Regions from separate parts of the Peribacillus simplex NBRC 15720 genome, predicted to be linked through region 4. Evidence: riboswitches for the same ligand, from Rfam matches in the RefSeq annotation. Region 4 holds a riboswitch; each other region holds the start of a gene.

Region 1 (7,962 bases), 1.6 Mb from region 4:
GGTAACGGATGAACAATATAACGATCATATGGAACATGTCATCAAGACGCTTGATATCGGACCTTTGCTGGACAAACCAGTGCGTAAACTCTCACTTGGTCAGCGAATGCGCTGCGAGCTTGCGGCAGCCTTGATCCACAATCCGCCTTTGCTGTTCCTGGATGAGCCGACGATTGGACTTGATGTACTCGTGAAAATGAAGATTCGTGAGTTCCTGAAAGAAATCAATGAAAAATATAATACGACAATCCTTTTGACTACCCATGATTTAGGAGACATTGAAGCATTATGTGAGCGCGTAATCATGCTTGATGAAGGACAAATCATTTATGATGGTGAATTGCAGAGTTTAAAAGATAACTGGGCTGAGGAAAAACAGATCCATTTTCAATTCATCGAGCCGATCGCATTGAAGGAATTGCAATCATTAGCGCTCCCATTTACCGCTAACTGGGTTTATGATGAGAAAAATCAAACATACATTGCCTTGTTAAAAGAAGAAAGTGATCATATTTCACAGCTTGTTTCGGCTGTTGTATCTCATTTTAAAATAAAGGACATCAAAATCCATGAAACTTCCATTGAAGAGATTGTTCGAAACATTTACGAAGAAGGCACTGTCTGACTCTCTTATCATTAAGAAACAACGTGTCTATCAAGAAGGGGGAGGGCCATGGGGAAGTATCTTGCAATGATCCGCATGCGTTTTTTGATGATGCTTGCGTATCGAACGGATTATTATACCGGCATTTTAATTTATAGCATTAATATCGGTGCTTATTATTTCTTATGGAATGCGATATATGGAGAAAAAAGCTCCATCGAAGGACTTTCAGGTATGCAGATGACAACCTATGTCGCGGTTGCATGGATGGCGCGCGCTTTTTATTTCAATAATATTGACCGCGAAATCGCCACTGAAATTAAAGACGGCAAGGTCGCCATTGAAATGATCCGGCCTTATAACTATTTAGGCATGAAAACGATGCAAGGACTTGGGGAAGGGATATTCCGTTTCTTTTTCTTCTCGATTCCAGGAATGCTGCTGGTAGCTTTCATTTTTCCTATCGAATTGCCGCACGAGCCGGCTACGTGGGGGATATTCGGCATTTCCTTGCTGTTCAGCTTCATCATCAATACACAAATTAACTTATTGACGGGAATCACTACCTTTTTCTTATATAATAATGCCGGATTGATCCGGGCTAAAAGGGTTATCATTGATTTATTTTCCGGTCTGCTGCTGCCCATCAGTTTCTATCCGATATGGGCGCAGGAAGTGATGAAATATTTGCCCTTTCAAGGGATCAGTTATGTACCAAGCATGATTTTTACGAACGGGTACAGTTCAGGCGAAATTGGCATGGCGCTTTTACAGCAGTTAATTTGGTGCATCATTCTCATAATACCGATTCAGCTTTTATGGATAGTCGCAAAAAAACAGCTGATTATTCAAGGAGGTTGACGGGATGTTTTATGTATCGATGTTTTTTCAATATGTGAGTCAATATATGAAAACAAGATTGCAATATAGAGCCGATTTTTTCATGGAAATCCTATCGGACCTGCTGAATCAGGTCGTGAATCTGGTATTTATCTTAGTCGTTTTTGGACATACCCAGTTTTTAAGCGGCTGGAGCCGTGAAGAAATCATATTCATTTATGGATTCTTCCTTATCCCATTCGCCCTTTTTTCTGCCTTTTTCAACATCTGGGATTTTAATGACCGCTATATCGTCAAAGGTGAAATGGACCGGATATTAACAAGACCGATACATAGCCTGTTTCAAGTCATTTTAGAAAGAATCGAGCTAGAAGCGTTATTTGGTGTTGTGACCGGTTTGATCATTATATTCTATTCGGGGATTTCATTGGATTTGCAGCTTACTTGGTATGACCCGATTCTTTTCATCATTTTTGCAATAGGCGGGGCCCTAGCTTATGCAGCAATTTTCGTTGCGATAGCAAGCATTGGGTTCTGGTCGGATGCGAAAACATCCATCATGCCAATGATGTACAATATCGGGAACTACGGGCGATATCCTGTTGATATTTATAATAAGGTCATCCGTTTTGTCCTTACATGGGTGCTGCCATTCGCGTTTGTTGGTGTCTATCCGGCATCTTATTTCCTTAGAAAAGAAGAGTGGTATGCATATGCATTTGCCACACCTGTAATTGGGGTTGCCTTTTTCGTGATATCCGTTTTCATATGGAATCAGGGAGTGAAGAGGTACCGCGGGGCAGGGAACTAAAAAAAACCCTTCAACAGCATTCATGTTGAAGGGGTTTTTGTTTAGTTCCGTTTTTTCTTTCTTTCAATATATCTTGCTTGTGCTTGAATATATTGCTGCTTTTCCTCTTCCGTTTCCGGTATGACCTGAGGTACGTTTGTCGGCTTACCGTCTTCATCAATGGCCAGCATCGTTAAAAAAGCGCGTGCGGTAAGCTGTTTTTCACCTGTTAATAGGTTCTCACGCTCCACTTTCACGAATACCTCCATTGATGTGCGATGAGCACAGGTGACATAAGCTTCAAGGTTGATCGCATCCCCTGTCTTGATGGGGGCCAAAAAATCAAAAGAGTCGCTTGAAGCAGTCACAAAGGGTTTTCGACAATGACGCATAGCTGAAATGCAGGCTATTTTATCAACATATGCCATTACTTTTCCACCAAAGATGGTATTGTGATGATTTGTATCCGGTGGAAAAACAAGGTCGGTTAAAAAAGACAGTGACTGCTGTGTTGGATGGGCAACGTTCTTTTCAATCATTTGCCTGTTGGTTTAGCTAAAAGATTTTCACGGACGATTTTTGCTGCTTCGACCATGTTTTTCAGGGAAGCGACGGTTTCCGGGATACCCCTTGTTTTCAGGCCGCAGTCGGGATTGATCCAAAACTGGTCTTTATCCAATACCTTGATGCCCCGTTCAATCATATCGACCATTTCTTCCACTGCCGGCACACGCGGGCTGTGAATATCATACACACCCAGGCCAATACCTTTTTCATATGTTTTTTCCTCGAATGCCGAAGCAAGCTCCCCATGACTACGGGATGTTTCGATGGAAATTACATCGGCATCGAGGGAGGAGATGACATCCATGAAACTGTTGAAGTCGCAATAGCACATATGCGTGTGAATTTGGGTTGTATCCTCCACGCTTGATGTGGATATCAAGAATGAATTTACAGCCCAGTTCAAATACTCATCGCGATCGCTTTTTTTCAATGGCAGACCTTCTCTAAGTGCAGGCTCATCAACCTGAATCATTTTAATTCCAGCGGATTCCAATGCAATGACTTCTTTTTCTAAAGCGAGTGCCAGCTGATAGCAAACATTCTCCCTGGAAGTATCATCACGGACAAATGACCAGTTCAAAATCGTAACAGGACCTGTAAGCATTCCCTTTACCGTCTTCTTCGTAAGGGATTGTGCGTATACACTTTCCCTGACTGTCATCGGTTCGATGAAATGGATGTCGCCGTAGATGACTGGTGGTTTCACGCAGCGGGATCCATAGGATTGTACCCAACCCTTTTCTAGAAAGACGAATCCGCCTAACTTATGGCCGAAGTATTCAACCATATCCGTCCGTTCGAATTCCCCGTGAACGAGAACATCCAAACCGATTTCTTCTTGGATTTCGATCCACCTGCCGATTTCTTCGTTAACGAATGTTTCATATTGCGAAGCGGTCCATTCTCCTCTTTTGAATTTCCCGCGTGCTTGTTTAACTTCAAGTGTCTGCGGAAAGCTACCGATCGTAGTCGAAGGAAGAAAAGGCAATTTGAAAAATTCCTGTTGTTTTTGGTAACGTTCTTTAAATGGAAGCTGACGGCCGGAGGTCCTGGTTTTAACCTTTTCGACATTGGATTGTACACTCCCGTGATTCCGTGCATTTGAACTTGCTAACGTTTGAACCGTAAATTTATTTGCATCGACTTTTTCGGCAATTGCTTCAAAGCCTTGATTATTCCCTTTGACCAAGAGTGTGATTTCCTCAAGTTTCTCATCAGCGAATGCAAGGGCCTCTTTCACTTCTTTTGAAAGGGCGGTTTCATTACGAACGGTCACCGGGACATGAAGCAGGGAACAAGAGGGCTGAAGCCAAATTTGGTCTTCGGCTACCTTTTTCTTAAGAGTCTCGATCAATTGGATTTTTTTCGATAAATCAGATAGCCAAATATTTTTTCCGTCAATCACACCTGCAGCAAGCACTTTGTCCTTCGGGAAACCGAATGCTTCAAGATTACTTAGATTCCTCCCCTTATCATGTACAAAATCAAGACCGATTCCTTGGACTTGTAATTCGATGACTTCTTGGTAATGTTCCACGGCATCAAAGTATGTTTGTAGCATGATGTTCAGGTTTGGTGCTGCTTCATTCAGTTTTTCATAGAGGTAAGTAACAGTTTGCATATCATCTTTGGAAATGGATGAAACAAGAGAAGGTTCGTCCATTTGAACCCACTTCACGCCTTCTTGCTCCAACTCCCGCAGGATTTGCGTGTATAGGGGAAGCAGGCTCAGGATGATGCCAGGGATTTCTTGTTTATTGAAGCCTTTGGAAAGGGAGATGAAAGTATAAGGTCCGATCAACACGGGCTTAGTTTCAATCCCTAGCTTTTCCTTGGCTTCCCGATATGCTGCAAGTGGTTTATTTTCTGTTAAAGTCAGCTGTGACAGTTTTAATTCAGGGACAATATAGTGATAGTTCGTATTGAACCATTTCGTCATTTCGGAAGCGACTTCATCATTGTTTCCGCGAGCCATTGAATAATAAACGGAAAGGGGAACGCTCCCGCCTTCATAAGCTGAATAACGCTCAGGAACAAGACCGAACATTACGGACATATCCAGCATTTGATCATAGAAAGTGAAGTCGTTGACAGGAATGATATCAATGCCTCGTTTCTTCTGTTTTTGTAAGTTGCCTAAACGGATGGCTTTTAGTTGTGCCGTAAATTCTGCTTCATCGATTTTTCCGGACCAGTAAGCTTCTAATGTACGTTTCCATTCACGATCTTCCCCGATTCGAGGGTAACCCAAACTACTGCTTTTCAAAATTCCCATCCTCCTACATTCATTTGTTTGATCAATAAAAAAAGCATCCCTAACCGTCAAAAGAGAAAGTTAGAAATGCTTAAAATAAAGAGGCAGAATGCCCCTTACAATTATAAGGTCCCTAACACCTCCCTATCTCCCGTAGGTTAAAACAGTGTTGTCGAAATAGGCAGGTCTCCTGACTTAGGGAATATCATTAGCGGCGGGCCTTCCCGATCCTTTGATCAGTGGCATATTGGATGGCGCTAACATTCCCATTACAGTGGCGGGACCGTGCCGGAATTACACCGGACTTCCCTTTTAATCCTAATGAAAATTAGGAACCTATTTCCACATATGAAATTTTGCAAAACCTGCCTTGATAACTGTTTGCAGGTCAAAGATTTATAAAATAAAAACTATTATAAAAATTTAGACAATCGTAACATATCCGACCAAAAGGGTCAACATGGAAAAAAGATTCGGGAATTGTAACCGTTAATTGGAAGTGTGGGTATAAGGCTGAGGTCTGTTCCTAAAAAAGAATATATTGTTTGGACAGGGAGTATGTATAGAGGGAGTGGCGTTTTGAAATGGGGCGTGGGGGATGACTTTCTACATCTTGATTGCAGGAATCATTTTTTGCATGGTGATGAGCATTCGTACGTTATTTCTTGTTGAGTCGGGAGGAAAGAAATTTTCTCTGGAGGATATGCTGTGGCTTGGCAATTTATATGCGACGATATTAGTTGGGTTTGCACTGATTTATTTATTATACGAGCTTCAGAATCATTCGGTGATTCTTGATATGGGCAATCGATTGGATGGCACTTTCTATGAACAGTTGAAGACTTCTTTTTATTTTAGTGCGATGACGATGTTTTCTGTGGGGTATGGAGATATAGCCCCAATTGGCATGGGCAGGATGATAGCTACCATTCAGGCTTTCATCGGGTATACACTGCCGGCAGCGTTCGTGATTCGGACGGTGATCGATCTGGAGCAGAAAGATAGGAGGGATAAATGAAAGTTGTTTTTCTTTCGATTATTGGGTACTCTTACCATAATGAAAAAAATGGAGGGTTCAATATGACTGTTAAAATTGGTGAAACAGCACCTGATTTCAAACTCCCTGCAAACAATGGCGAAATGGTATCGCTATCGGATTTTAAGGGGAAATACATTGTTTTATATTTCTATCCAAAAGACATGACGCCAGGCTGCACGACGGAGGCCTGTGATTTCCGGGACCATAATGAGCAATTCGAGGAATTGAACGCTGTAATCATTGGTATCAGCCCAGATCCAGCGGCACGTCATGAAAAATTCATCGAGAAACATGGATTGCCTTTTCTGCTGCTGGCTGACGAAAATCATGAAGCGGCTGAATCATTTGATGTTTGGCAATTGAAAAAGAACTTCGGCAAGGAGTATATGGGCATTGAACGTTCAACTTTTCTGATTGATAAGTCTGGTAAGGTAGTCAAAGAATGGCGTAAAGTAAAAGTCAAAGGCCACGTCGAAGAAGCGCTTGAAACTCTTCGCGACCTCGAAAAATAAGGGACAGGCAGATGAAGGATGAGCGAATAACGAAGCTTGCAGCCAGGCTGATTCATCATTCGATACAATTACAGCCAAAAGAGAGAATCCTCATACGGGGGCATATCAACACGAAACCATTATTGAAAGAACTGATTGATGAAATATACAGAGTTGGTGCTTATCCATATGTAGAACTCGAAGACGATGAGATAAGCCGCCACCTGTTACAAGGGAATGTGAAGGAACAACTTGACATATCTTCGCAATGGGCCTTGAAGAAATATAGGGATATCGATGCAGTCATCATCATCACAGGGGAAGAAAACGATGTGGAAATGACTGATGTTCCCATCGAGAGGCACCGTCTTCAAGGGGAGGCAATGAAATCCCCCACTCTTTTCTATGTAAACAACCGACGTTGGGTCTTGCTTAATTATCCCACCAACGCATCCGCGCATAAAGCCGGCATGACCTTCGATAGGTACCAAGACTTCCTTTTGAACGTATGCACCATGGATTACGGGAAAATGGAGGCGTCCTTGAAACCGTTAAAACAATTGATGGAACGAACTGACAAAGTCAGGATCGTTTCACCTGGGACAGATTTGACCTTTTCCATCAAAGATATGCCTGCCATCATATGTGCCGGAAAAAAGAATTTACCGGATGGAGAAGTTTTTACGGCACCCATAAAAGATAGTCTCAATGGAAGGATAGCCTTCAACACACCAACAACCTATGAAGGAATCACCTTTAGTGAAATAGAATTAAACTTTAAAAAGGGAAAAATCATTAAAGCGACATCCAATCGTGACTCTGAAATGAACCAAATTCTTAATATTGATGAGGGGTCCCGGTTTATCGGGGAGTTTGCAATTGGAATCAATCCATACATATTGGAACCTATGGACGATATCTTGTTCGATGAGAAAATAAGCGGGAGTCTGCACTTGGCTCTTGGACTTGCCTATGAAGAAGCTGATAATGGAAACCGTTCATCGATACATTGGGATATGGTCTTGATCCAGCGTCCCGAATATGGTGGTGGTGACATCTATTTTGACGACGTCCTGATCAGAAGGGATGGCGTTTTCATTTTGCCGGAATTACATGCATTAAACCCAAATTCTTTAAAATTAAGCCTTTTTTAATAAGGGTAAGGCTTTTGTCCAACTCAAAAAGGGGACACCTGAATATGCTTTATTAAGGGAATACCTCCTCAGAGAAAGTTGCGCGGGACACATAGAGCCCGTGTTTTTTTATGTTAATTAAAAGGGAGAGATAAACATGTTAATACTTTCAACTGTCATTCCGAATGAAGGCATCCAAACGAAGATGATGGAAGCTTTTCCTGAATTGAACTTCATTTATCAA
Region 2 (7,962 bases), 2.5 Mb from region 4:
GATAACGTGTCAGGTACGAAATGTCCTGATTGTGGCAAGCTGATGCTTGAAGTGAATAGTAAAAAGGGAAAAATGCTTGTCTGCCAAGATCGTGAATGTGGCCACAAAAAAGGTGTTTCACGTGTAACAAATGCCAGATGCCCACAATGTCACAAAAAGATGGAAATGCGCGGTCAAGGAGAAGCACAGACATTCACCTGTAAATGCGGTTTTCACGAAAAACTTTCTTCTTACAATAAACGAAGAGGGCAAAATAAAAATCAAAAAGTATCCAAAAATGAAGTCTCCAATTATATGAAAAAGCAAAATAAAGAAGAGCCGATCAATACTGCATTGGCCGATGCCTTGGCCAAACTGAAATTCGATAAATAAAAGAAAAGAGTCCTTCACCTTTAGCTCGATGGTGAAAGGGCTCTTTTTTATGGGCTTATTTGCAAGGAGCAGGTGTGGGCAATTTTTCTTGTCGGCAGGCCTATCTTTCCAGACAACAAGGTGGCCGCTTGATGAAGTGGCGAAATTCATATAAAAGAAAATGACGGCAGAAAGGGATGGAGCGCTCGCTCCATCCCTTTCCATATATCTTCTGTTAAACCTCATTCAGTACGGTGCCATGTAATTCATATTCAAGTGTTTTGTCAGTGTGTGTGTGTTTATCCGAATCTACTCGTATGAGCATACTGAATGGCTGCTGATCACCCGGACTGAAAATTGCTTCATCATTCTCTGGATTCCATAGGCTGTAAATACTCATGATCAGTATCCTCCTCCTTTGGATGAGAAGACTAGTAATTCCCTTCTTGATTATCATCTAACTCTTCAATTGACTCTAACGCTGATCACCGGGACTAAACACCGCTGCGTCATTCTCTTTGTTCCATTGGCTTCTGATTGTACTCATCATGCACATCATCTCCTTTGGTGAGAATGTCTTACAGTATTTGTATACCCGGATGGGACAGGTTAAAACATTTATTTTTAAAAAAGGCAGTATCATAACCAAAAACCCATTATTTATCTGCAGATGTGTATCGACGTAATAAATAAAAACTTGATTAGTTTTCTCACGCTGTTCAACGCCTGCATAAGCCTTCTTATTTTTTGAAAAAGTGATATATTCGCTTATTGAAAGAAGGTGATAGATCACTAACGTAAATAAAAGACGGATGATAAACAGATAAGTATTCCGTTAAATACCTAATGTGCCGTACATATTCTCTTAATGTTCGCTTTCGGACACCTTCAGCAACTTTTGCACGGAGAAAAATATCTAAGGCTTCTTGCAGTGTGTATTCAATCGTGAAACTTTCCGTAGTCTTACTGGCAATTTCCGTTCCTTTAACGATGTTCCACGCTGTTTAATAACGTGTTTTTTCATAAAAAAAAAGCACCTCCAGACATAGAAAAGTAATAGTGAAATGGAATATCACTGTTTCCTACATACAGATGTGCTTTTATCCTACATATAATTTATGGCTTTAACGGTCATACCAACAGAAAAAACCCTGCTATAACACGGAAGAACCGCATTATAACAGGGTTTATAAACTTTAGCGTCCCAGATAGGAATCGAACCTACGACCTACAGCTTAGGAGGCTGTCGCTCTATCCTGCTGAGCTACTGGGACATATATAAAAGTCGACGACTTATTTATTATATTTCTTATAGGCAAACTTTTCAAGCTAATAGCTTATACTTATGAAAAAAAAATCCTCATAAATGCTTAGCGGGTCACTAAGCTCTCATATTTCCCTTTTTTTCATTAAATGGAATACTTTATTATTCATTTGTTTTCTGGTACTATTATACTAGAAAAAAACAGGAGAATGATAGTGGGAAAATATAAAGTTTTATGGATGGTGGCATTGCTGGGGATTTTGATTCTACCTGGATGTTCACAAGGGATTTTAGAGGGTATAGGCACAAAGACGGCTGCGCCGATTGCAGAAGATGACATTGAAGTGGTCGAAGCAGCTGAAAATATGACCGGGCAGGATTTGGAGGAGCAAATCGATACGGAGGACTGGATAACGGCCGAGTCCGCGGTCGAGCTTCCAATATTGATGTATCACAGCATTTCAGAAGGTAATGGCCTTCGGGTTCCAAGAGAGGAATTTCAATTACAAATGGCTTGGCTTCGGGAGAATGGTTACTATACATTATCCCCTGAAGAAGCATTCCTCGTTTTAACCGAGAATTGGCTGCCAAGTGAGAAGTGCGTCTGGCTTACTTTTGATGATGGCTATACAGATAACTACACGGAGGCTTTCCCGATATTAAAAGAAAATGATATGAAAGCAACTGTTTTCATGATCGGGAAGTCCATTGATAAAGGTCATCACCTGACTGAAAATCAAATGGTGGAGATGAGCAGGAATGGGATTTCAATCGAAAGTCATACTATCAACCATTTGGAGCTGAACCGCATGACGGCAAAGCAGCAAGAAGCGGAAATGGTTCAGTCGAAGGAGCTATTCGACCGTATCCTCGACCAGGACACGACAGTGCTTTCCTATCCGGTTGGCCGGTATAACGAAGAGAGTCTCAGGCTGTCAGAAGAAGCTGGATACAAGATGGCAGTCACTACTGAACCTGGGGGGGCTTTAAGGGACCAAGGGATGCATGCCCTGCATCGAGTTCGGATTTCACCTGGGTTATCAGTCGAGGGGTTTGCTTCACTGATTGAAAATGCTTCAAATCATTGAAGGTGGACGGCTCATTTCGTACTTGTTCAGAAAAATCATATAATAATCGATTCTTACATGGTGTATAATGAAGGCAGTGAAAATTATATACATATGAACGATTTGGTGTCTTAATGACTTAAAAGGGAAGTTGGTGAAATGCCAGCGCGGTCCCGCCACTGTATATGGGAGCTGACGGCTGTGTACCACTGTATGAGATATGGGAAGGTGCCGTTGACGATGACCATGAGCCAGGAGACCTGCCAGAATTCGTACACCTGTAACCTACGCGGATGGGAAGGTGTGTGGCAGACCCAAGAGTCCGTAATGATATTGTTGCCATGCAAGCATCTTCCGTTTAACGGGAGGTGCTTTTTGTTTTGGGGGCATCTTCCGGGATTGCGTTTTCTTTATTAGGTGGGAAGAAATTAAATGAAAAGATTGTGGGGAATGAAAATGAAGAAAATTTTTGGTCTGATACTGTTGATGTTGCTTACTGCAGGCATGATGGTTGGCTGCAGTGACGCTACTGATGAAGGAAAAGAAAAACAGCAAACGAATCATGCTCAACACAAGGCTTTCCCGATTACGATTAAAGATGCAACAGGGGAAAAAATAACGATAGAACAAAAGCCGAAGAAAATCGTTTCGTTGATACCAAGTAATACGGAAGTGGTCTTTGCACTTGGTTTGGGTAAAAAGGTCATTGGTGTTTCCGACAATGATAATTACCCGGAAGAAACGAAAGAAATTGAAAAAGTTGGCGGAATGGAAATGAACACGGAGCTGATTGTCTCCATGAAACCTGACCTTGTTCTTGCGCATGCATCAAGTGCCCATAATTCAAATGAGGGTTTACAGCAGCTTAAGGATGCTGGAATAGATGTCCTCGTAGTCAATGATGCACAAAGCTTTGACCAAGTCTATGAGTCTATTGAAATGATTGGACAGGCAACGGGAGAACATGATAAGGCAAAAGAAATCGTTGCGGATATGAAAACGAAGCTCAAGGATATTCAGGAAAAAGCCAAATCCGTAAAGGAAGAGGATAGGAAGACCGTTTTAGTGGAAGTTTCGCCTTCACCGGAAATATACACACCTGGAAAAAATACGTTCATGAATGAAATGCTTAATATTATTTCAGCGGATAATGCTGCTGCTGAATTGGACGGTTGGGCAAAAATTGATGAAGAGTCGATGATTGCTGCAAATCCGGATGTCATCATTACAACGTATGGTTATTATACGAAAGATTCAGTAAGTGAAGTGACGGCCCGAAAAGGATGGCAAGACGTAAATGCTGTTAAGAATGACCAAGTCTTTGATGTCCATTCAGACTTGGTGACCCGTTCCGGTCCACGTTTAATAGAGGGAGTAGAGGAACTTGCCAAATCAGTCTATCCGAACCAATTTGACAACTAAATGGGCGTTTGCTTATTTGATTGCGTTGTTAATTTTGTTATTCGCAATGACGATAGGCATTTCCTTTGGTTCGGTGCCAGTACCGGTTCCCGTACTTATGCAAATAATCGGCAAGGAGATTTTCCATTTGCCGATTTCTGCTGATCCGGATGTTATGCTTACGAATATCGTGATGAACATCCGCTTGCCGCGTGTGTTGCTTGCGGGTTTGGTCGGGGCATCACTTGCGATTGCGGGTGCGGCTTTTCAGGGACTGCTCCGGAACCCGCTCGCTGATCCTTACACATTGGGTATTTCATCAGGAGCATCGGTCGGCGCCGTATTGACAATATTCTTGAATATTTCACTGCCGTTCATCGGTTTATATACTCTTCCGGCACTGAGCATCTTATGCTCAGTGCTCACGATGCTTTGTGTACTGACGTTTGCAAAAAAAATGGATCGATCGATGAAAGTGGAAACGATCATTTTAACGGGGATCATTTTTAGCTCGTTTTTAAGTGCCTTCATTTCATTGATGATTGCGCTGACGGGTGATGAATTAAGACAAATCATCGGCTGGCTGATGGGAAGCGTTTCAATGCGCGGATGGAATTACATTGCAATCATTTTGCCGTTTTTTATCATTGGTTCATTGATCTTGATCATGAATACAAGTGAATTGAATGCGATGACTTTCGGGGAAGACCGGGCAAAACACTTAGGTGTGAATGTTAAGCGGCGGAAAATGTGGATCTTGATAGCCGGTTCGACATTGACAGGGGCAGCCGTTGCCGTTTCGGGGGCGATTGGCTTTGTAGGATTGGTCATTCCTCATTTTGTCCGAAAGATTTGGGGGCCTGACCATAAACATTTACTTCCGTTGTCATTGTTGATAGGAAGCGGATTCTTAATATTGGCGGATTTTGTGGCACGAACGATCATTGCCCCATCGGAACTGCCGATCGGGGTGATCACCTCACTTATCGGGGCACCTGCATTTGCGCTGATTTTATTAAAGAGACGGAGAGAAGGGTAAAAACGGATGCTTGAAGTAAGAGGGTTAACAGGTGGATATCATAACAAAGCTGTTTTGGACTCTGTCTCTTTTGATGTACATAAAGGGGAATTATTCGGGATTCTTGGTCCAAATGGCAGCGGGAAAACGACGCTTTTAAGCATGCTTAGCGGGGTGCTCGATTATAATGGCGGAAGCGTACGGATAAGAGGTAGGGATTTGAAGGATTATTCGTCAAAGCAACTTGCACAGGTCATTGCTGTGCTCCCTCAACATTCCTCATTAGCTTTCTCCTATTCAGTAAAAGAGACGGTCTCACTTGGGCGATATGCCCATCAATCAGGTTGGTTCCATAGTTGGTCCGCAGAAGATGAATCGATTGTCCAACGAGTTATGGAACAAACGGGAGTAGCTGATTTTCAGGATCTTCATTTTGAACGATTATCAGGAGGGGAGAGACAAAGGGTCTTGCTGGCACAGGCACTTGCTCAAGAGCCGGAAATCCTTTTTTTGGATGAACCTACGAACCACTTGGATCTTTCCTATCAAAAAGATCTTCTTGATCTAATGAGGAAAATGGCAAAAGAGCAGAAGTTGACCGTTATTTCAATTTTTCATGATTTGAATTTAGCAGGATTATATTGTGATCGGCTTATGTTGCTTGAGAAAGGGCAGATTCAGGTTGTTGATGTGCCGAACGAAGTGCTCCAACAGGAACGGATTCAGGATGTATATCATACGACGATCGAAAAACATCCACATCCCGCCCTTCCGAAACCACAGATGTTCATCGTTCCGGAAAAGCATGTCCATGATACTATCCCATTGGAAATCGATGGTTCTTATTTGACAGTCGGTCCTGAGATGATTCAATTGGATTCTCCGATCATGCTTAGAACGATGTCTTCTGGAGTGACTGGTTCAGGGACGGGCTGGCATAAATATTTTGTGAATAGGCACGTCCATCATGGCTATGATTGCGAGGACCATCATGTTGAAATGGCCGACTATTTAAAGACTCATGGTTTTGAACCTCAGGAAACGGTAGGGATGATGACAGCTGTCTATCTCGATACGGTTGCTTTCAAGCTACTAAGAGCTGAAGATTTCTCGGTTTTTATTATCGTGACAGCTGGTGTAGGCAATGCCATCGACGCTTCTTTAGCAGACCGGCATTCTTGGAGTTCCGCTCCAGGAACGATAAATACTTGGATATTCGTAAATGGGCATTTGGCAGAAGAGGCTTTCATCCACAGCATAGTTACTGCGACCGAGGCAAAAGTAAAAGCCCTTCATGATTTGCATGTCATGGATAAGGTGACAAATACATGTGCAACAGGAACATCGACAGACAGCATTTTGATTGCGGCAACTCAAAGAGGTGCAAAGCTTCAATATGCGGGCACCATCACTCCGTTAGGGAAGCTGATCAGTCGCGGTGTTTATGATTGTACAGTGGAAGCATTAAAGAATACTCGGAAACGGATTGAGGATTTATGATTTTTCAGCATCTTTTGGCAGTTACGCTGGCGTTTTTCCTTGATCTATTAATTGGTGATCCGCCAAATTGGCCGCATCCAGTCAAATGGATAGGAACGATAATAAGCAAGTTGGATCTGGCATTCAATAGAGGGGCATATAAGAAACGGAATGGACTCTTCATGTTGATCATCGTCTTATCGGCGGTGTTACTGATTACTGGTCTTACCGTCTATTTGGCTTATCGGATCCATCCGCTTGCAGGTATCCTTTGGGAAGCTGTTGTCATTTCTACTACGATAGCTCAGAAGGGCTTGAAGCAAGCTGGGATGGATGTTTGCCTTCCGCTTAATGAACGGGATTTTCCTGAAGCGAGGCTTAAGCTTTCCTATATCGTGGGCCGTGATACTGCTGATCTCGATGAATCCGAAATAGTCAGGGGAACCGTGGAAACCGTAGCGGAAAATACTAGTGATGGGATTACAGCACCGATGTTTTGGGCAGCTATTGGCGGTGCGCCGCTCGCGATGGTATACAGGGCGATTAATACCTGCGATTCCATGGTAGGGTACAAAAATGATAAATATGGGCAATTCGGCTGGGCTTCAGCCAAGCTCGATGATATCGTCAACTGGATTCCAAGCCGCCTCACCGGATTCCTGATGTTGCTGAGCTCGAAATCCAGCCATCATGGATTTGGTGCCAGATGGAAGATATTATTCAATGACGCAAAAAAACATCCAAGCCCGAATAGCGGGTGGTGTGAAGCAGGCGTTGCTGCCATTTTGGGAATACAGCTTGGAGGCCGGAATATGTACAAAGGAATTGTTTCCGACCGTGCGAGGATGGGAGTTCCGCTTGTTCGATTGGAAGCAAAACATATACCAAAAACGATTACCATCATGCATCGGTCATCTTTTCTATTTCTACTGATGCTATGGCTAGGGGGACTTATTCTTGACATTACCTTCTCATGGCTCTAATCCTCATTATCTTTACGAAGCACTGGAAATCGAAATGCCTGAATCGGTTCTCGACTTCAGTGCTAACATCAACCCATTGGGCCCGCCTTTACGCATAAAGGAACAGTGGTATGGTTTTTTTGAAGGAATCCTTCAATACCCAGATCCGCATGCCATTGAACTGACAAAATCAATTGCAAAAAAAGAAGCTCTTCCTGAGCAATCCGTTTTGATGGGGAACGGTGGTGCTGAAATAATCATGTTGGTAGCGAACGGATTAGCCAATCAAAGGGTGCTAATCATTCAGCCGGCATTTGCGGAATATGCTGAGGCTTGCTTGGCAGCAGGATGTAAGGTCGATTTTCACCAGCTTGATGCTCCTGAGTGGCAATTGGACTTGGATCGTTTGATTCCCCGATT
Region 3 (7,962 bases), 1.3 Mb from region 4:
GATCTGCTCCGCTTCCCTTTGAATATTCCATCAATGGGGCCAAATATTTCTTAAGGAATAAATCGGCAAGTCCAGGGTCTTTCAAGTTATTCAATAGCGTGTAGGAGCCCAATTCGTCAAAAATGGCCAAGCCATTCTTCGGGAATCCATTTCGGCTGACATTATAGGCATGCATGGCCTGTTTGTAGGCATAATAATAATCCTCCAGCTTATTGGTGGTTCCACCCACCCCCATATGTATCGTCAATGAAAGCTTCTTTAATATCGGCTGTTCACTAAGATAATGATAAATCCCTTCCCAGTATGAGGATGCGAGTTTATTTTCCCTTTCCACCGGTATCATCAAAATCATCATATCATCCCGTTTAGTCACGATGATTTCTTTATATTTAAGATAAAGTTGTTCTTTCATATGATCCCATTCCGAGGCTTTTTCTGCCTCTCTTTCAATTAGATTCGAATGGGCAGGAAGTGACTCCTCTTCCAGTTTCAATACTGCAATCCGGTGTGGCCTGTATAGATCAATGTTCATCAGTGTCGCATATTCGACTATTTTAGCTTTATCTTCGATTTTCTCTTCGAACAATTTAGTTATATAACTGTCCTTTACCTGTTCTTTCGTTTCCATGATCAATTTTTGCTTAATGAACTGAATGGCATACACATTAAGCGCATGTCCAATTGTTAAATTCGTAACCTCATCCACGGCATTTTCATTCGTGATGATCGCTAAATAACCTAATAATTCACCACTTCCTATAACTGGCCAAAAACCAATCGCAGTCGATTCATTTTTAAAATTCCCGAGCCACATTCCTTTTTTTTCTTTACCGATTCCAGCTTTTTCTTTTTCGATGAGGCTATATATATCTGGTAGTGAGGATTCATCTTCATTTTCCAGATGAATGGAGATGTACCTGAAAAATCTATCGAACAGAATGATCGAACAGGACAACAACCCGCTGAGTGTGTCCGTTATCACATCAAAATCCTCCCCATACAATGTTTCCTTAACCAGCTCCTGCTGATAGCCCATGATTTGTTGTAACCGCTTCTTCAACTGTATTTCATTTAAATATAACCTCGCATTTTCAAATAATGCGGCCACATGGTTCGAGAGGAATTTTAATAGCTCGAGGTCCCCCAATGTAAATGCACCCATTGCCTTATTCGCTAAATGAATCATTCCTACAGTCTTAAGATTCACTACCAACGGAACCGACAACTGAATGCCACCCGATTTTTCAAAGTATGGGAAATAGGCATGTAATTCATTCTCCCCCTTGACCATGATTGTTTCCTCCAGTTTTGGAGATCCTATCGAAGGGCTTTGCAAATTAAAACAGTTTTCCGATTCATCGTATAAATAAATTGAGGCTGCTTCAGCCTTGGTTCCTTCACATGATAGCTCAAGCACCTTTTGCACCAATTCTTCCATCGACGAACCTGGCGTCACATTTTCATTGACCCAACTGATGCTGTTTAACTTCCTTTTCTCAAATTCCTTTTCCTTCGCAAGCTGCATGGCAACTGCAACATCTTTTCCAAATTCAACAAAAATCCTCTCCACTTCAGAAATCAAAGGAACGAAATTATGAAAACCGATTATACAGAATCCATAGCTAACTCCCTCATCTTTTAAAGGAACGGTGAACCAAGTTGAAATCATTTCATTCTTCATTAATTTATAGAATTCACAATTGAGGCTGCTTTCCTTTTTCCTAATATCCCATCCTTCTTCGAGAATTTCCGGGGAACATTCACTAAGGTGAATGGGAAAAGAATCTGCAAAATGCGGCGAACCGCCTTTCCATACTTTTGGATATAAACGATCATCATCTCTCAATACGATTGCCACAAAGTCCCATGAAAATTCCAATTGAAATGATTCCACCGTAAAATCCAATGTTTCTTGGATTGTATCGAATTTCACTAAATTTCTTGCCGTCAGTCTTAAATGATTCTCAATTTTTTCCACTAGTTTCATTCTTTTCTCACTCTTATTCATAGGAGTAACCCCCATTTTCATCCATAATAAAAGAATAACACATTTAAATGCAGAAAAATCTGAATCATAAAGCGAAGTCTTTCAGAAGCCTTTGGAAATTTTTCGCCCTTTCTTGTTGCTCATCGTCATTTCTTGAAAACTCTCTCTTAAGGCATTTTACCTTGATTCGCCAATGTAAGAAATGAATAGCCCTCGACTTGTCGTTTATATTATCCATATAGATAGAAAGAAGGGCTCATGCTATAATTTAGTGCGTTAAAAAAAGAATTCAACACACATATATAAAAGAAAGAAGGAGTGTTTCTTTGAATACATCTGCATACAAACAGGAATGGTTCGGCAACGTTAGAGGAGATGTCCTATCGGGAATTGTCGTTGCCTTGGCATTGATTCCGGAGGCGATTGCCTTTTCGCTCATTGCTGGCGTTGACCCAATGGTTGGTCTATATGCCTCATTCTGCATTGCCATCGTCATCTCTTTTGTCGGCGGAAGGCCGGGAATGATATCGGCTGCCACTGGCGCAATGGCACTCGTCATGGTCGACCTTGTTAAAGATCATGGCTTGAACTATTTACTTGCTGCAACAATATTGACTGGGTTGCTACAAATTTTACTAGGGGTTTTAAAAATCGGGAAATTAATGAAGTTCATTCCGAAGCCGGTCATGACTGGTTTTGTGAATTCTTTAGCCATCTTGATTTTCACGGCACAGCTCACCCATTTCGTGGGCGAAACATGGGTCATGTATGTCATGACAGCCGTTTCATTAGCTATCATTTATCTTTTTCCGCTGATCACGAAAATCATACCTTCACCACTTGTCGCCATCATATTCATGACGATCGTTGCAGTTACCACGGGGGCTACAGTGCGGACTGTAGGGGATATGGGGCAATTGACCGAAGCGCTTCCGATGTTCATGCTTCCAGACATCCCTTTGACCTTCGAAACTTTGGCGATCATTTTCCCTTATTCCATAGCCCTTGCGTTTGTGGGGTTGCTTGAATCGTTATTGACAGCTCAAATAGTTGATGAGATGACTGACACGGACAGTAATAAAAATAAGGAAGCCAAAGGCCAGGGGATTTCGAATATCATTGCCGGATGTTTTGGAGGAATGGCAGGATGTGCGATGATCGGCCAATCCGGCATCAACATTAAATCAGGAGGAAGGGGCCGGCTCTCCACTTTTGTAGCTGGCGCATTCCTTATGGTATTAATCGTGGTATTGAATGATGTCCTTATTAAAATACCGATGGCTGCACTTGTCGCAGTCATGATCATGGTTTCAATCGGGACCTTTGACTGGTCTTCCCTAAAGAGGCTCACTATAGCTCCAAAGTCAGATGCTGCCGTGATGATCGTGACGGTCCTCATTGTCCTTTATACTCATGACTTATCTAAAGGGGTATTTGCTGGAGTGCTCTTGAGTATGATTTTCTTCTCGGCTAAAATTTCTAAAGTAACTGTAGAGAAAACGGAAGACATCCAGGCTAAGAAAATCATTTATCGTATCAGCGGACAAATATTTTTCGCTTCTGTCCAGGACTTTGTTTCGAAGTTCGACTTCAAGGAAAAAGCAGATGCAATCGTCATAGACTTTTCCCTTTCTAAAATCTGGGATGCTTCAGCAGTCGGTGCTGTTGATACGGTTGTCCTTAAATATCAGCTTCAGGGAATAACTGTCCAAGTGCAAGGACTCGATGACGAAAGTTCGTTATTGCTTGAAAAACTCGCCACCTCAGAAAGTAAAATATCTTGAAGTAGTAAAATTCTGCTGAATAGAAACTTTTCAAACCGACAAAATAGATAACGTGAATTATTTTCTTTTGAAAGGAGCGAAAAGCATGACACCCGAGCAGGATTATACGGCAGCAAATCTGTCACCGGATTTATTGAATGAACTGAAAAGTTTTGAAAGCAAACTTGGCGAGGAAGCCAATAAAGAATTGATTGTCATCGCCTATGAAAAAGAAAAGGAAGCTTTGAATTAAGAAAAAAGACTCAAACACCCTTAATGGATGGTTGAGTCTTTTTTTGCATGTACAGAAAAAGGATGCCCATGTTTTTAATGAGCACCCCCTTTTTCTGTATTATTTGCTGAATACGTCCGTTAAGACCGGCACGATTTGTTTTTTACGCGATACAACGCCTTCTAAGACGGCTATGTTATTGTTTAATGAAACGTCGTATGCTTTTTCCACTGCATAAGCTGCTTTACCAAGAGCCAAGGCAACAGAATCATTAGTCAAGATATCCGTTACGACGAATAGGAATAAGTCCAATTCCTTCACATCGATGACCGCTTCAATCGCCGCTTCCAATTCTGCTTGCTTAGCAAGGACTTCGTTCGGATCTACAGCATTGACCTGTGCTATCTCCACTTTAGCCATTCCCATGGAGAATTCCTTTGCATCAAGAGTGATAAGCTGGGCAATCGTCTTGTCGCTCAAGTCAGCTCCAGCTTTCAACATTTCCAAGCCGTATGTTTCAGCGTCGACTCCCGCAATGGCAGCCAGTTCCAATGCTGCTGCAACGTCTTGCTCCGTGCAGGTCGGTGATTTGAACAATAAAGAATCGGAAATGATGGCAGACAGCATAAGACCTGCAATTGCTTTAGGGACTTCAATTCCGTTTTCTTTATAAATTTTATTTAAAATGGTTGCCGTACAACCAACTGGTTCCGCACGGTAATATAAAGGATCGCTTGTTTCAAAGTTAGCGATACGGTGGTGGTCGATAACTTCCAACACACGGACTTGGTCAATATCTTCAGCACTTTGCTGGCGTTCGTTATGATCGACCAGGATTACGCCGTCAGCTTCCCCTGAAACTTTTTCCACAAGACGGGGAGCATCGAATTTGAATTGGTCCAATGCATATTGAGTTTCACCATTCACTTCACCGAGACGAACTGGTTCAGCGTTGATACCTAACTGCTTTTTCAGATCTGCATAAGCGATTGCTGAACAGATTGTGTCTGTATCCGGGTTTTTATGTCCAAAAACTAATACTTTTTCCAAGATTTTATCCCCTTTTTCATAAATATTTTTCCGCGAATCCCCTCATCGCAATAAGGGAGAGCCACCTTTACTAGACAATTTATTTTAACACAAAATCCCGTAAAATCAGCGCCTGAATTACCCATTCCCCAATAAAAACTTTCATTCCTTCACCTTCTACCCTCACTTTGTCAATAGATAAGGGCTGTTTTTTTTCAAATATATTAGTTGAATTATCATCGTATATGGCTTACGATAATATAAGCAGAAATACTAGATATTGATTACATAAACAATAATAATAACTATATATAGAATTTTTTTATAATCCAAGGTGCCAGTGATGGCTGAAAAGGGAATCCGGTGTAAACCCGGAACTGTCCCCGCAACTGTAAATGTGACGAAATGAGAAACCACTGTATAGCTCTCTATACGGGAAGGACTCAAAGTAGGATGATCATGAGTCAGGAGACCTGCCTTGAATTTTTCACGTTTCTTATTCTTCGGGGATTGAGATGATGAAACGATAGTATAACGGCTATTTTTTCATGGCTCTTTTATTCTATCGTTTGATCCGCTCAATTCATTGGGCGGTTTTTTTTTTATTTTAGCGGAAGTTAACAAGGAGGAATATTAATGACTCAAACATATAACTCTACCATAAGTGAAAATGACACAGAAACGAAATCCATCCAGCTTGAGATGTTATCGAAGGAGTTCGAAGGCCGTCTCGATATGGAAAAGTTCAAAAAGCGTTTTACAAAATGGCTTGATCGCAAAAGTGACTCAACCGAAGAACAGGCATCAAGAAAACTGATTCAGCTCGCTCTTGAAGGTGTGGATATTGATGCTCCAGATTGGACGTTTGTTGCTGCAGCAGAACTATTGAATACAATGTATAGGGATGCACGAGCCAATCGAGGTTATGAAGGCATGAGTTATGGTCCATTCTATGAACTGATCACGGAACTTTCCCAGCTTTCAGAAGGTCAGCGTTATCCCATTTATAAATCAGAACTGCTATCTTCATATACAAAAGCGGAAATTGAGGAATTGGGTTCGGTGATCGACCCGGAAAAAGATAAATTATTCTCTTACATAGGCATCTACTTATTAAACGATCGCTACCTAGCCCGCCCAAAAAAGGACAAGGTCTACGAACTGCCACAAGAACGCTTCATGATCATCGCGATGGAAATCATGCGATTGGAAAAAACGGAGCACCGCCTGCAACTTATAAAAGAAGCATACTGGGCCATGTCCAATCTTTATATGACCGTTGCGACTCCTACACTCTCCAACGCAGGTAAAACACATGGACAGTTAAGCTCTTGCTTTATCGACGCAATTGAAGATTCCATTGACGGCATCTACCTATCTAACTACGATGCAGCAAAAGTATCTAAATTCGGTGGCGGCGTCGGTCTTTACGTTGGTAAGATTCGCTCTCTTGGTTCTGATATCCGAGGTTTCTCTGGAAACAGTTCCGGCACGACTCCCTGGATTCGACTATTCAACCAGACAGCTGTAAGTGTCGATCAATTGGGTCAACGTAAAGGTGCCATCGCGATTTACTTGGATGCCTGGCATAAAGATATCATGAGCTTCCTCGATTTGAAAACACAAAACGGGGATGACAGATTAAAAGCCCATGATATTTTTACAGGTGTATGCATACCTGATTTATTCATGGAGGCTGTACGCGACAGAAAAGAATGGTATCTTTTCGATCCGCATACCGTTAAGCAAACCCTTGGATTTTCACTTGAAGATCTTTATGACGAGAAGAAAGGCGAAGGAAGCTTCAGGAATCATTATGCACTTGCTGTCGAGGCCGCAGAAAATGGCACGCTTCCAAACTATAGCTTTGAAAAAATCAATGCGATGGACATCATGAAAAGCATCATGATTTCTCAATTGGAAGAAGGCGTACCATATATGTTCTACCGCGATGAAGTGAACCGGAAGAATCCCAATAAACATAAAGGTATGATTTATTGCTCTAACCTTTGCACGGAGATTGCCCAAAACCTAAGCCCTTCGACGATCACGGATGAATATGAAACAGAAGATGGAGATGTTGTTGTGGTTCGTAAAAGCGGCGATTTCGTTGTCTGCAACCTTTCATCCATTAACTTGCCCCGAGCGGTGGGCAGTGATGTTTTGGAAAGATTGATTCCCATTCAGATCCGTATGCTGGATAATGTCATTGATGTGAATAATCTTCCTGTCAAACAAGCATCCATCTCGAACAAACGTTACCGGGCAATTGGTTTAGGAACGTTTGGATGGCATCATTTACTTGCCACACAGAATATTTATTGGGAATCCGATGAGGCTGTTCACTATGCCGATGCTTTATACGAAAAGATCGCTTACTTAACAATTAAGGCATCCAACGAATTAGCCAAGGAAAAAGGATCATACCCATATTTTGAAGGATCGGATTGGCATACAGGGAGCTATTTCGAACTGCGTGACTATACAGATCAAAAATGGATGGATTTAAAAGCAGACGTGCAGGAACACGGGACCCGTAATGGATATTTAATGGCCATTGCACCCAATTCATCGACCGCTAAAATCGGTAATTCCACGGATGGAATCGATCCTTTGTATGAAATTGAATTTTACGAAGAAAAGAAAAACTTCAAATTCAAGGTGACCGCACCAGGCTTGACGCCAAAAACTTATGAATATTATAAAAAGACGCGATTTAATTTGGACCAACTGGAAAGCATCAGGCAAAATGCAGCCCGCCAACGCCATATTGACCAAGCAATCAGCTTTAATCTGTATGTACACAATACAATCAAAGCGAAGGTCCTATTGGATATCCATTTAACGGCATGGGAAAGCGGGTTGAAATCAACGTATTATGTTCGTTCGACTTCTTCCGAATATGACAATGCCTGCGAAAGCTGTTCAAGTTAACGACAATCATAACCCAG
Region 4 (7,962 bases):
AGATGGGTGGCATCGGGATCATCTCCGGCATCTTTAATGGTTTCCGCACTAACTGCATTTTCCGATATATCATATTTCTCAATAGTGAAAGTGGCATCTCGGCCGATGGGCAAGGAAATCGTTGCTTCCTCAAGTGCATCCCCCGTGATCAAAGCGGTCAATGCCGCTTTGGTCACGGCTGTCGAACATGCTCCCGTCGTATACCCATGACGCATTTGTGAGGGGTCTTTTTTCACTTTCTTTTCCATGTTTTTTAACTATCAGCTAAAAGGGAAATCGCGTTCAATGCTGCAACAGTGACAGTACTTCCACCTTTTCGGCCAATATTCGTAATGAATGGCACTTCTGTGATCTTAGCCAGTTCCTCTTTAGATTCCGCTGCAGAAACAAACCCAACAGGCATTCCAATGATTAAGTCCGGTTTTGCAATCCCTTCTTTAATAAGGCGAATGAGCTCAAGTAAAGCGGTAGGTGCATTGCCAATGGCATAAATGCCCCCTTCATTTTCATTAACGGCTTTTTGCATCGAAATGATCGCCCTTGTCGTATTCAAACGTTTTGCTTCGACCATCACATCTGGATCTGAAATATAGCAATGAACGTCCCCGCCGTGTTTTTGAAATCTTTTTTTGCCTGTACCGCTCTCGATCATTTGCACATCAGCAATGACATGTCTACCTTTGCGAATGGCTTCCACACCAGCTTGAATGGCATTTGGATGAATGATGACACTTCTTCCCAATTCAAAATCCGCTGAAGCATGAATGACCCGGCGGACGATCTTCCATTCATCCTCAGAAAAATCATGATTGCCCATTTCTTCAGCAATGATTGAAAAGCTATAATCATATATTTTGTCCGGGTCTACAGTTAGTGGTTTAAAATCCGTTTTAAAATCCATCTTGCATTCCTCCTAATTTTCATTTAGCTGTTTATTCAACTCGGCAATGACATGATCAAAACTGGAATGTACATTTTGATAGTCCACATCCGGTCGCGATATCATAATCGTCTCTATTCCACATTCCAACGCGGCTTCCAATTTCTCGTCAACCGCACCGACCTTGCCACTTTCTTTGGTTATCATCAATGTGACGCCATACTGTTCATATAGAGCTTTATTTAATTCTTTGGAAAATGGACCTTGAATCGCAACGATATTTTTTTGTTCAATGCCCAGCTGCGCACATTTTTCCATATTGTCCATGCGTGGCAGCATTCTCGCTATGACTCTGGTATTCTCGAGCCCAACCAATTCTTTTGCGAACACGGCTAGGGTTTTACTTCCGGTCGTGAGCATAATGACTCCCCGTTTTGAAGCGGCAAGTTTGGCAGCTTCCTCATAATCACGGACAACTATCAATTTATCATTCTGAAACCGTTGGCTTTCACGCTCATAACGAATATAAGGAACATTGGCTGCCTTTGCTCCGTTAAGGGCGTTTTTGGATGCTTCTTCCGCAAATGGATGACTTGCATCAACTACAGCATGAAAACCTTTTTCAGAGATTAAAGATGTCATATCCTCTGCAGTTAATCGGCCAATCCGGGTAGATATCCCTGCATCTTGCAAACTCTTAGCCGCCGACCCAGTTACAACAGTTGCCAAAACCTTGAATCCCACCTGCTGCATCTCAATCGCTAATTCCCTTGCATCACTTGTACCCGCCAAGAACAAAATCATTTTGACGTCCCCACCACTTGCCCATCATGATCGTGGTCATGATCGTGATCGTGATGATGGTCATGATCGTGATCGTGATCATGGTGGTGGTCGTGGTCGTGATGGTGATGATGGTGGGCATGTCCATGTTCCTCGACATGTTTACGATAGTTTTCCAAATCACGTGCCCCACTTGACCTGCCTTCACTAGCTTCAATTACTCGCTCTTGGAGAATGTTCTGTAATGTTGGATGATACCCAAAATACTTCGCCAAAATGAATTCTCGATCATGATAATGCTCTTGATAGCCTATAAGCATATCCTCCATTCTTTCCATCAACACGCCTGTGAAGAGGAAATATGGCAGCATCACTACTTTTTTTGCCCCTAACCGGATGCATCGTTCAATACCTTCATCAACGTGCGGGTCCGTTACACCCATGAAAGCTGTTTCGACCCATTTAACGTTTAATTTTTCCCATAATAATCGTGAAATTTTATATATATCACTATTTGCATCAGCATCACTGCCACCTCGGCCAATTAGCAATATTGCTGTCTCAGCATGTTCAGCGGTTGTATCGAATCCCGCTTCCTCAAGACGGTCTGTCAGGATTGTCAATACATCATGGTGAACCCCGATCGTTTGGCCATATGTGAATTTCACTTCTGGATACTTGGTTTTCCCATCCTCTATTTCAGCTGGGATATGTAATTTCGAATGTCCTGCATGCAACAAAATGATCGGTATGACGATAACTTCAGTAGCTCCTCGTTTTACACAATTATCAATGCCTTTAGATATATTCGGTACCGCAAATTCTAAGAAGCACGTTTCTACTAGGAAGCGCTCGTCCATTGCCGGAATCATATTTTCAATAAAATGAAGGACTTCCTCATTTCCCGAAGCCAAGCGGCTTCCGTGTCCTACGAACAAAACTGCTTTCATTTACTTTCCCCCTCTTGATTAGTCTTCACAAGGCGCAGGCTCAATGTTTATTTTGGGAGCGATGTCCTGATAAGAAAAATTCTGTATCTTTTTCGAACGTTTGAAGTATTTAAAAAGCCGCTCATTTGGATGGGCATTTTGCTTATACTCCCCGACAATGTCCGTAATCAGCTCAACTAGCTGTTCCGGTTCAATGCCTTCCGCAACCGGCTGACCTGGATGGGCTGTTCTTCCAACCGGTTTAGCTCCAAGAAATAAGTCGAACTTCCCTTTTCGGAAGACAATCCCAATATCATCCATCACAGCACTATAACAAGCCATCCCACACCCATTAAATCCGATGTTCAATTCCTTGGGCATTTTCATTCCGCCAAGCACCCGGTGTATTTCATCTGCATAAGGAATGGATTCCGCTTTTTCACCATCACAGAAATCACAGGCTTTTAATGTCAGTACATCTCCAATCGGCGATAATAGAAAGTTTGCTGATTGCAACTTCCCCGTAATGACTTCCGGATCAGTTGTCGGAATCTTTAATACAATTTTATGATTTGGCGTGTATTCCATCGTTCCCTTTTCCCCGACAACCTCCGCAAGTGTCATCATTTGTTTGGGAGTGAATTGTTTATTCGCCACACCTGGACTAACGGCAAGCTCGAATACCGACTCTATTTTTTGCTGAACAATCGGCTTAATGGATTGCTGAATGGTTTGGCCTTTGACTCTCGACAGGGCTTCCATTGCCATTTCAAAGGAAGCTGGCTTCTTTTCTGGTGCTTTTGTAAGTAATCCAACTCCTCCAGCAGACTCGGTAAAGGCTTCTTGATCTAACGCCCACGGTTCCGCTTCTTTTTGCAGACGCTGATGCGGCTTCAATGTTTGCTTTTCCGAATTCAAAGTATATTTCCTCTGATAGCCTCTTGGTGTGATGATTTTGTCATCATATAAAAAGGTGGATGAATTACCAATAATGACGGTGGTCAACATTCCAATATCGTGATTCAACATATCTTTCAAATTGGTTATGACAATATCCTGCCTATCGCGATAAGCACTTTTCACCAACCCAACAGGTGTATCTGGCGAACGGTAGCGGAGGAGAATTTTCTGTGTTTCAACAATTTGCCTGGTCCGCCTGCCGCTGCGCGGATTATAAAGTGCAATGACAAAGTCTGCCATTGCAGCTGCCTCAACCCTTTTAGCGATCAGTTCCCAAGGAGTTAAATGATCACTGAGGCTAATCGTACACGAGTCGTGCATGACTGGTGCCCCAAGTAAAGATGCACAAGAGTTGATTGCAGAAATGCCAGGAATGACTTCAATGCCCACTCCAGTTTCTTCTTTCCAGCCTTTTTCAATCAATACTTCATAAACCAACCCTGCCATCCCGTAAACTCCGGCATCTCCGCTGGAAATTACCGCCACTTTCTTTCCCAGCTCCGCTTGTTTCACTGCTTCCTGTGCACGTGATACTTCTTCAGTCATCCCCGTACTAATAATCGTTTGATCTGTAAGCAGTCCCTGAATGAGCTCAACATAAGTTTTATAACCAATGATGTAGTCACTTTCTTGAAGGGCTTCGACAGCACGTTTGGTAATGTGTTCAAAATTCCCTGGCCCAAAGCCCACGACGAATAATTTACCGTTTGTACTCATTAAGACATCTCCTTTTACGCTTTGTTCTTTGAAATACCCGTATGAGCAGGAAAATCTGGATTTGGTGTCATTTCCCCATCATTGAATTGGTAGATCATTTGTGGAACAAACTCCCCATCATCAATATGGCTGACAATCTGCCGACCGAAATCAGGCGTTTCCACTCGATACCAGTTTCCTTGGGGATAGGCAATCACAACACAGGCATCCTTACATCTTCCGTTACAGCGTGTCCTGGTTGTATGGATTTTCAAATCCAGTCCTTTGGAAGTAATTTCATCGCGAATCGCTTGGGTTACTTCTTCCCCGCCCTTTTTCATGCAGCTGCTCCCATTACAAATCAACAGATGCGTATTTGTACCCGTCAAGTTCCAAGTAGTCATCTTTTTCCTCCTGAATTCAGGGAAAAGGCAAAATAAAAAACCTTAACATTAGAGTCAAGGTTTAAAAAAACTATATGAATGAGGAGCCCCAGGCAAGCATGCCCAATCTCCTAAAATCGTCATAGTCCTTCTACCTTTCCCTCCGAAAAGTATCATGCAATTTTAAAAGCAGGTTTCCTGGCTTACGCTTCATTTTACTTTGTCCCTTCCCGGCATCATGCCAGTGGCTATCGACAATTTCATCAGCGTTTACAGTAGCGGGGGCTGCATCGGATTTTCACCGTTTTCCCTATTATCCCTTGCTTATTCAGACAAGAGCACTTTTAAAAATGAAATATTTGGTTTTATTATACATTCTAACTAACTTTATCTATCATATAACAACTTTATCAAAATTCAATAGTTTATTCCGACTGTTTAGAAAAGTTTAATAGTGTAAAACCAGTTACAATCCTTTCCTCGCAACAAACTTCGTCCCGAAAAAAAAGATAGTGTAGCTGGAATTATTTCTTTATGGTACACTATACGAGAATTTTCAAATAATTACATAAGTTTTATGGTGTTGAATTCCTCGGAATTCAGCTTAAAAGGGAAGCCGGTGAAAATCCGGAGCGGTCCCGCCACTGTAAAGGGAAGTCCTATTACTTTAACTTTAATCCACTGTCAAATGAGATGGGAAGGATGTAACGGGATGATGAACCTAAGCCAGGAGACCTGCCATGAAGTGTGAAACTGTTTCAGCCTACGAGGATGGGTGTGCGGATCAGGCAGAAAGGCCCATTGTTGGTTTATGCTGCAAAATTCCTGTTCATTACGCACTTCTTTCCCTTGAGAGAAGTGCTTTTTATGTTGGGCGCCGCTTTTCTTCTAAAGATTGATCAGAAAAATTAAAAGTGTTGAAAGGAGAAAGAATGAAAAGAACCAATTGGAAAATTCTTTATTTTGTCATTTTACTGCTTTTTGTCCCAAAACGGGCAATGGCCATGCATATCATGGAGGGCTTTTTACCCATTGAATGGGCTATATTCTGGTGGGCCGTGACGCTTCCATTTTTAATCTTGGGTTACCGGTCCATTAGGTCCAAAGTAAGGGAAAACCCAGAAACAAAAATGATACTTGGCCTATCGGGCGCATTTGTATTTATCTTATCTGCCCTTAAGATTCCTTCCGTTACGGGAAGTTCTTCACACCCTACCGGAGTTGGATTGGGTTCCATTTTATTCGGACCATTGGCCATGAGTGTCGTTGGCTCCATCGTTCTGTTATTTCAAGCTGTTTTACTGGCTCACGGAGGATTGACGACATTAGGGGCCAATGCATTTTCCATGGCGGTTTGCGGCCCTTTCATTGCTTACTTTGTCTTCAAGGGCGCTACTAAATTGGGGTGGTCTTTCTCTCTTGCCGTTTTCTTGGCAGCTGCTTTTGGAGATTTAGGAACCTATGTGGTAACTTCCGTTCAACTTGCTCTTGCTTTTCCATCCGAGGTAGGAGGATTCATGGCCTCTTTCAGTAAATTTGCAGGGATTTTTGCCCTGACCCAAATTCCCTTGGCAATTAGTGAGGGGTTATTGACAGTCGTCGTGATGAATTTCTTGAAAAAATACAATCTAGGCGAGTTGAAATTGCTGCGAGTTTTATCTAAGGAGGCCCGTTAACATGAAAAAAAGTTTACTGCTGCTTTTCCTGGTCGTCATTCTTGCTACCATACCATTAATCACCCAACAAGGTACGGAATTTGGCGGTGCCGACGGCGAAGCTGAAGAAGCCATCACTAAAATCCAGCCGGAATACAAGCCATGGTTCAACAATATTTGGGAACCGCCAGGTGCAGAAACCGAAAGCTTATTATTTGCGTTGCAAGCTGCAATCGGAGCTGGTTTCATTGGTTATTTCATAGGTGTAACGAAGCAAAGGAATAAGCTAACCAAACAAGAAATTCCCGAAAAATCGAAGCATGTTACTCATTGATAAATATGCCTATTTCAATGGGCTAAAGGATGTACATCCGTTGGAAAAAATGGTTTTTGCACTCTCCCTTTTGCTATTTTCGTTAACGGTAAGGGATATGACCGTTTCGCTCATCACTTTTACGGTGATGAGCGCTTTAATCATTTTTGCGGCAAAAATCCCGCTTTCCTATTATCTTAAATTACTTCTATTACCAGGATTTTTTATAATATCAGGTACAATTACTATCCTTTTTTCTTTTACAAGCAAATTTACTTCGATTTCGAATATATGGTGGTCCTGGGAGGTCGGGAACTGGCAAATATTCATCAGCGATGATAGCGTAGGTACAGTGATCAATTTGATCACTGTCGTATTAGGCAGCATCAGCTGTTTATATTTCCTTACCTTAACTACACCCATTACCGTCATCCTATCCGTGATGCGAAAACTTAAAGTGCCTTCCTTATTGGTCGATTTAATAGAATTGACCTATCGCTTCATCTTTATTTTTTTAGAAACAGCTTTGGCCATTCACCAATCACAAGCTTCACGGCTGGGGTATGGTTCGTTAAGGAAAGGCATTCGATCTCTCGGATTACTAATCTCATCATTATTTTTAGGAGTATTGCAGCGCTCTGGACATTTGACGATGGCCATGAACGCAAGAGGCTATCAGGAGAACCTTTCCTATATCGAGGATACTTACACCTATTCCTCACGCAATTGCCTGGTCGCGATTGTAATACTAGGAAGCTTAATCTTTATTAATGGATTTTTGTAAATTGGAGGCAACCCAAGAATGGACGAGCATATTTTTCATATAGAAGGCCTCACCCATCAATTCGCAGATGGAACGTTCGCTTTAAACGATCTTTCGCTAACGGTCCAACAAGGTAAAAAAATTGCATTATTAGGCAATAATGGTGCTGGCAAATCGACTTTATTCCTCCATTTAAATGGTCTTTTACAACCTACAGCAGGAACTGTCAGATTCAATGGCAAAAAAATTAAATATGACCGTAAAGCATTATTATCACTACGAAAGCAAGTCGGGATCGTTTTTCAAGATCCTGACTCGCAGCTCTTTTCCGCTAATGTACAACAGGATATATCGTTTGGACCAATGAATTTAGGATGGGATAGAAATGCAGTCCAGGAGAAAGTAAATTGGGCAATGGCTGAAACAGAAGTAACGGAACTGAAAGACAAACCTACCCATTTTTTGAGCCTTGGGCAAAAAAAACGTGTCGCCATTGCAGGGGTACTCGCCATGGAACCCGATGTCTGGCTCTTGGACGAGCCTACCGCTGGATTGGATCCTTATTTCTCAAGACAGATCATGGCTCTGCTGGACAGTATC

What was found. Region 4 has a riboswitch for cobalamin ahead of BS1321_RS00975 (energy-coupling factor ABC transporter permease). Riboswitches for the same ligand answer to the same signal wherever they lie in the genome.
Region 1: linked by a shared signal. The riboswitch ahead of metE (5-methyltetrahydropteroyltriglutamate--homocysteine S-methyltransferase) and the one ahead of BS1321_RS00975 (energy-coupling factor ABC transporter permease) in region 4 are both predicted to bind cobalamin.
Region 2: linked by a shared signal. The riboswitch ahead of BS1321_RS12830 (ABC transporter substrate-binding protein) and the one ahead of BS1321_RS00975 (energy-coupling factor ABC transporter permease) in region 4 are both predicted to bind cobalamin.
Region 3: linked by a shared signal. The riboswitch ahead of BS1321_RS07115 (ribonucleoside-diphosphate reductase subunit alpha) and the one ahead of BS1321_RS00975 (energy-coupling factor ABC transporter permease) in region 4 are both predicted to bind cobalamin.

Annotation. Positions count from the first base shown of each region.
Region 1 is NZ_CP017704.1:1,831,673-1,839,634, reverse strand. It holds gene BS1321_RS08735 (ABC transporter ATP-binding protein) at 1-625, shown strand, start outside; gene BS1321_RS08730 (ABC transporter permease) at 674-1,465, shown strand; gene BS1321_RS08725 (ABC transporter permease) at 1,470-2,255, shown strand; gene BS1321_RS08720 (acyl-CoA thioesterase) at 2,297-2,773, opposite strand; gene metE (5-methyltetrahydropteroyltriglutamate--homocysteine S-methyltransferase) at 2,770-5,076, opposite strand; cobalamin riboswitch at 5,219-5,410, opposite strand; gene BS1321_RS08710 (potassium channel family protein) at 5,654-6,073, shown strand; gene bcp (thioredoxin-dependent thiol peroxidase) at 6,136-6,606, shown strand; gene BS1321_RS08700 (aminopeptidase) at 6,618-7,739, shown strand; gene BS1321_RS08695 (D-2-hydroxyacid dehydrogenase) at 7,876-7,962, shown strand, end outside.
Region 2 is NZ_CP017704.1:2,688,007-2,695,968, forward strand. It holds gene BS1321_RS12815 (DNA topoisomerase III) at 1-372, shown strand, start outside; gene BS1321_RS27495 (hypothetical protein) at 587-751, opposite strand; tRNA gene BS1321_RS12820 (tRNA-Arg) at 1,552-1,625, opposite strand; gene BS1321_RS12825 (polysaccharide deacetylase family protein) at 1,855-2,703, shown strand; cobalamin riboswitch at 2,790-2,964, shown strand; gene BS1321_RS12830 (ABC transporter substrate-binding protein) at 3,139-4,104, shown strand; gene BS1321_RS12835 (FecCD family ABC transporter permease) at 4,067-5,122, shown strand; gene BS1321_RS12840 (heme ABC transporter ATP-binding protein) at 5,129-6,601, shown strand; gene cbiB (adenosylcobinamide-phosphate synthase CbiB) at 6,598-7,563, shown strand; gene cobD (threonine-phosphate decarboxylase CobD) at 7,538-7,962, shown strand, end outside.
Region 3 is NZ_CP017704.1:1,501,636-1,509,597, forward strand. It holds gene BS1321_RS07100 (helix-turn-helix domain-containing protein) at 1-2,008, opposite strand, end outside; gene BS1321_RS07105 (SulP family inorganic anion transporter) at 2,314-3,771, shown strand; gene BS1321_RS27370 (hypothetical protein) at 3,857-4,003, shown strand; gene BS1321_RS07110 (manganese-dependent inorganic pyrophosphatase) at 4,103-5,032, opposite strand; cobalamin riboswitch at 5,327-5,506, shown strand; gene BS1321_RS07115 (ribonucleoside-diphosphate reductase subunit alpha) at 5,648-7,945, shown strand.
Region 4 is NZ_CP017704.1:190,606-198,567, forward strand. It holds gene BS1321_RS00945 (cobalt-precorrin-5B (C(1))-methyltransferase) at 1-248, opposite strand, end outside; gene BS1321_RS00950 (precorrin-8X methylmutase) at 254-901, opposite strand; gene cobK (precorrin-6A reductase) at 914-1,684, opposite strand; gene BS1321_RS00960 (sirohydrochlorin chelatase) at 1,681-2,613, opposite strand; gene cobJ (precorrin-3B C(17)-methyltransferase) at 2,632-4,269, opposite strand; gene BS1321_RS00970 ((2Fe-2S) ferredoxin domain-containing protein) at 4,284-4,652, opposite strand; cobalamin riboswitch at 4,803-4,992, opposite strand; cobalamin riboswitch at 5,193-5,388, shown strand; gene BS1321_RS00975 (energy-coupling factor ABC transporter permease) at 5,564-6,307, shown strand; gene BS1321_RS00980 (energy-coupling factor ABC transporter substrate-binding protein) at 6,309-6,620, shown strand; gene cbiQ (cobalt ECF transporter T component CbiQ) at 6,670-7,383, shown strand; gene BS1321_RS00990 (energy-coupling factor ABC transporter ATP-binding protein) at 7,402-7,962, shown strand, end outside.